One region of the Streptomyces sp. NPDC048496 genome, then DNA from elsewhere that is predicted to be linked to it. Evidence: riboswitches for the same ligand, from Rfam matches in the RefSeq annotation. Region 1 holds a riboswitch; the other holds the start of a gene.
The links. Region 1 has a riboswitch for cobalamin ahead of ACGFSA_RS12695 (cobalamin biosynthesis protein). Riboswitches for the same ligand answer to the same signal wherever they lie in the genome.

Region 2: another riboswitch for cobalamin. It lies ahead of ACGFSA_RS13150 (prenyltransferase/squalene oxidase repeat-containing protein); the one in region 1 lies ahead of ACGFSA_RS12695 (cobalamin biosynthesis protein).

Annotation. Positions count from the first base shown of each region.
Region 1 covers NZ_JBICXB010000009.1:121,406-123,600, reverse strand. Annotated here, with positions in the region: gene ACGFSA_RS12705 (anion permease) at 1-332, shown strand, start outside; gene ACGFSA_RS12700 (hypothetical protein) at 345-578, shown strand; cobalamin riboswitch at 731-862, shown strand; gene ACGFSA_RS12695 (cobalamin biosynthesis protein) at 1,010-1,990, shown strand; partial or broken gene ACGFSA_RS12690 (cobyric acid synthase) at 1,987-2,195, shown strand, end outside.
Region 2 covers NZ_JBICXB010000010.1:27,079-29,273, reverse strand. Annotated here, with positions in the region: gene ACGFSA_RS13155 (MBL fold metallo-hydrolase) at 1-878, shown strand, start outside; cobalamin riboswitch at 910-1,044, shown strand; gene ACGFSA_RS13150 (prenyltransferase/squalene oxidase repeat-containing protein) at 1,152-2,195, shown strand, end outside.

The DNA.
Region 1 (2,195 bases):
CCGCGGGTCTGGTCGGCGCGGGCGCGGAGTTCCTCACCAAGCAGGGCACCTGGGGTGTCGCCGTCGTCGCCGTCCTGCTCGTCGCGGGCTCCGGAGCGATCTGGCTGCTGTCCCGGCGCAAGCCGGTCGGGCACGACGATGTCGCGCCCACCGGCGAGGTCGCCGAACCGGCGGGTGTCATCACCACCGCCATCGCGGCCGTCACCCCGCCGCCGCCCGCCGGGGCGGCCGCGGTCGCCCCGGCAGTGGACACGACCACGGACCTCAAGACCACCATCCCGGCCCAGCCCGGAACCGTCGCCGCCGATCCGGCGCGGCCCGCCACGGTGTAAGGACAGATCACCATGAACATCGACTGGGCAGCCCTCGGCTCCGTTTTCGGCGTCTCGCTCGTCGTCACCGTCGCACTGGTGGGCCTCTTCACCCTGGGCATCGTCGGCCTCTCCAAGCAGCCGGAGCCGGCCGCGCAGGGCGGCTCCACCGGAGGCTCCCTGGTGCTCGCCCGCGCGGGCGCGTACCTCTGCTTCGGGCTCTGCGCGGCCTCGGTCGCGTACGGGATCTATCTGATCGTCGCCTGAGCCCCTTCCCGCACTCCCTCATCGGGCCGGACACACCTCGCGTGTGTCCGGCCCGATGTGCGTCTGCGCACACTGCACCGCCGCAGGTCAACGCCAGGTTGACGGGCGTTCGCGGAGCGTGGTGGACTGCCGGAGCCATTTACGGCGACAGCAGAGGAAGCCGGTGCGAATCCGGCGCGGTCCCGCCACTGTCACCGGGGAGCAGTCCCCCACACCGGAAGTCACGGCCCGCGCATGCGGGCTGGAAGGCCGGGGGAACTGCGGATCCGGGAGCCAGGAGACTCTCGCCGCCGGTCACGTCGAACCAGGGCGCGGACCCTGAGTGAGGACATATCGCCATGCCCGGCTGCCGTGCGTCCGCCGTTTCTGTGCCGCTCTCACCAGGAGCCGGCTGTACCAGGGTCCTTCGAGGCAGCGCGGCCGGCTGAGCCGTGCGAGCCGACCGCATCTTCGCGTACGGCGCCGCCGCCGGCCTGATCGGCGATCTGCTGCTCGGCGATCCCCGCCGGGGGCATCCGGTCGCCGCCTTCGGGCGGGCCGCGGCGGGCGTCGAACGGCGTCTGTGGCGCGACCACCGCGGGTGGGGCACCCTGCACACCCTGGTCTGCGCCGGAGGCGCTGCGGGTGGAGCCACGCTGGCCGCCCATGCCGTACGCCGTCATCCCGCCGTCTCCGTCGCCCTGACCGCGGCCGCCACCTGGTCCGTCGTCGGCGGCACCTCGCTGGGTCGCGAGGCGCGCGCCATCGGCGGCGCGCTCACCGCCGGTGACATCGAGCTGGCCCGGGAGCGCCTCCCCCATCTGTGCGGGCGCGACCCGCACTCCCTCGACGGGCCGCAGATCGCGCGCGCCGTGGTGGAGTCCGTGGCCGAGAACACCTCGGACGCGGTGGTGGGTGCCCTCGTGTGGGGCGCGCTGGGTGGCGTGCCCGGACTCGTCGCCTACCGCGCCGTCAACACCCTCGACGCGATGGTCGGGCACAAGTCGCCCCGCCATCTGCGCTACGGCTGGGCCTCGGCCCGCCTGGACGACGTCGCGGGCTGGCCCGGCGCCCGGCTCACCGCCGCGCTCGCCGTGGTTGCCGGGGGGCAGCCACGTCGAGCGCTGCGGGCCTGGCGGGCGGACGCGGGCAGGCATCCGAGCCCCAACGCGGGTCCGGTGGAGGCCTCGTTCGCGGGGGCGCTCGGCGTACGGCTCGGCGGGACCCTCGCGTACGGCGGGCGTGTCGAGCACCGGCCGGTACTGAACGGCGCGACCGGCCGTGCGGTGGAGACCGGGGACATCGAGCGCGCGGTGCGGCTGTCGCGCCGGGTGGGGGTGCTGGCTCTCGGCGTGTGCGCGGCGGGCCGGCTGATCGCGGGACGGTGGTCGCCCCCGGGGTGGCGTCCGGCCGCGGGACGGAGCGGGACATGAGCGGCGGACTGCTGGTCGCCGGAACCACGTCGGACGCGGGCAAGAGCGTCGTCACGGCAGGCATCTGCCGGTGGCTGGTGCGCCAGGGCGTGAAGGTCGCGCCGTTCAAGGCGCAGAACATGTCACTGAACTCGTTCGTCACCCGCGAGGGCGCGGAGATCGGACGCGCGCAGGCGATGCAGGCGCAGGCCGCGCGGGTGGAACC
Region 2 (2,195 bases), on a different contig from region 1:
TCGCCGGAGTCGCCGCCGTCGGTGTGGACATCGCCGGCATCCACGGCGTGGTCATCACCCACCACCATCCCGACCACCACGGACTCTCCGGACAGGTCCGCGAGGCCTCGGGGGCGTGGATCGCGATGCACGCCGCGGACACCGCGATCGTCCGCCGCACCCGTGAGTCCGAACCGGGCACCTGGCTCACCTACCTCGCGGCGAAGCTCGCCGCGGCCGGCGCACCGGAGGAGCACCTCGCCCCACTGCGCGCCGCCCGCACGGGCGGCCGGATGCGCACGCTCCCCGGACTGCGCGCCGCCCTCCCGGACCGCGAGATCGTCCCCGGCGAGCTGCTCGACCTCACGGGCCGGCGGCTCCGGGCGATCTGGACGCCGGGCCACACCCCCGGCCATGTCTGCCTGCACCTGGAGGAGGACCATCCGGCCGATCTGCCCGGCCGCGGCCGTCTCTTCTCCGGCGACCATCTGCTGCCCGGGATCAGCCCCCACATCGGGCTGTACGAGGACCCGGACGACGCGACGGTCACCGACCCCCTGGGCGACTACCTGGACTCGCTGGAGCGCATCGGCCGGCTCGGGGTCGCCGAGGTGCTGCCCGCCCACCAGTACGCGTTCACGGACGCGGCAGGGCGCGTGAGGGAACTCCTCGACCATCACGAGGAGCGGCTGACCGGGCTGCTCGCCCTGCTCACCACCCCGTTGACGCCGTGGCAACTGGCCGAGCGGATGGAGTGGAACCGGCCCTGGGAACAGATCCCGCACGGCTCGCGGAACATTGCCGTCTCCGAGGCGGAGGCTCATGTGCGCCGACTGGTGAAGCTGGGGCGCGCGGAGGCTGTGCCAGGCAGCGGGCCGGTGACGTACATCGCTGTGTGAGGCAGCCCTCCGCCCGGGGCGAGCGGGCTACCTCCCGGTAGAGTGTGCGAGTCGTCATCATGCCCGTTCAGGGGGAAGCCGGTGCAAATCCGGCACTGACCACGCAACCGTGAGCCGCTGACACAGCGGTGAGTCGGGATGCCCTGTCCGCGGTCGTGACCGGCTCGCGTCACCGGAACCCCGGTGGCCGGCACCGTCGAGGAATACGGGGCCGGAGCCTGGTGCCTGAGTGTGCCTGTGCCCGGTTCCCCACCAGGAGAGGCTCAGCCCGCCATGACCGTACGCCGCAGCGCAGCAGCGCTCGCCGCCACCGCCACCGTGCTCTGTGCGGCCGCTGCCCCGGCCGCGGTCGCGGCGCCGTCCGCCTCCCCCACCCCGTCCGTTGCGCTGCCCTCCGGGCTGTACGGCACCAAGGACCCGACGTACGACGGGGTCTGGCGGCAGTCGCTGGCCTTCCTCGCCCAGCGCGTCGAGGGGGTCGTGCCCGCGGCGAAGTCGGTGGACTGGCTGATCGCCCAGCAGTGCGCGAGCGGCGCCTACGCCTCGTACCGCGCCGATGTCTCCAAGCCGTGCGACGCCAAGACCATGCTGGACACCAACGCGACCGCCGCCGCGGTGCAGGCGCTGGCGGATGTCGGCGGGCACCGCGACATCGTCAACAACGGCGTCCGCTGGCTGAAGTCCGTCCAGAACGAGGACGGCGGCTGGGGCTACAACGCGGGCTCCCCCAGCGACGCCAACTCCACCTCGATCGTGATCGGCGCGCTGGCCTGGCAGGGCCAGCGGATCGGCGACATGACGAATCCGGGCGGCAAAACCCCGTACGACGCGCTGCTCGCGCTCGCGATCCCGTGCGGCGGCCCGGACGGCGGCGCGTTCGCGTACCAGCCCGACAAGGCCGGGAAGCTCGCCGCGAACGCGGACGCCACAGCGGCCGCCGTGCTCGGCTCGATGGGCAAGGGGCTGGCCGCCGGGGACAACGCCGCGGTCGAGGGCAAGCCGCCGGCCTGCCGGAAGGGCGACGTCGTCAAGCCGGAGCAGGCCGCCCAGAACGGCGCGTTCTACCTCGCGGGCGCCCTCGCGAAGAACGGCAACCACCTGAACCTGCCGCCGATGCCGGGCGCCGACGACACCACCCCGCAGCCCGACTTCGGCAACACCGCGGACGCGGTCGTCGCCCTGGCCTCCGCGGGCCACAAGAACAAGGCGGCCGGTGCGGTCGGCTGGCTGCAGAAGAACTCCAGGAGCTGGGCCGAGGAGAGCGGCCCCGCCGCCTACGCCCAGCTGGTCCTGGCCGCGCACGCGACCGGCGCCGAC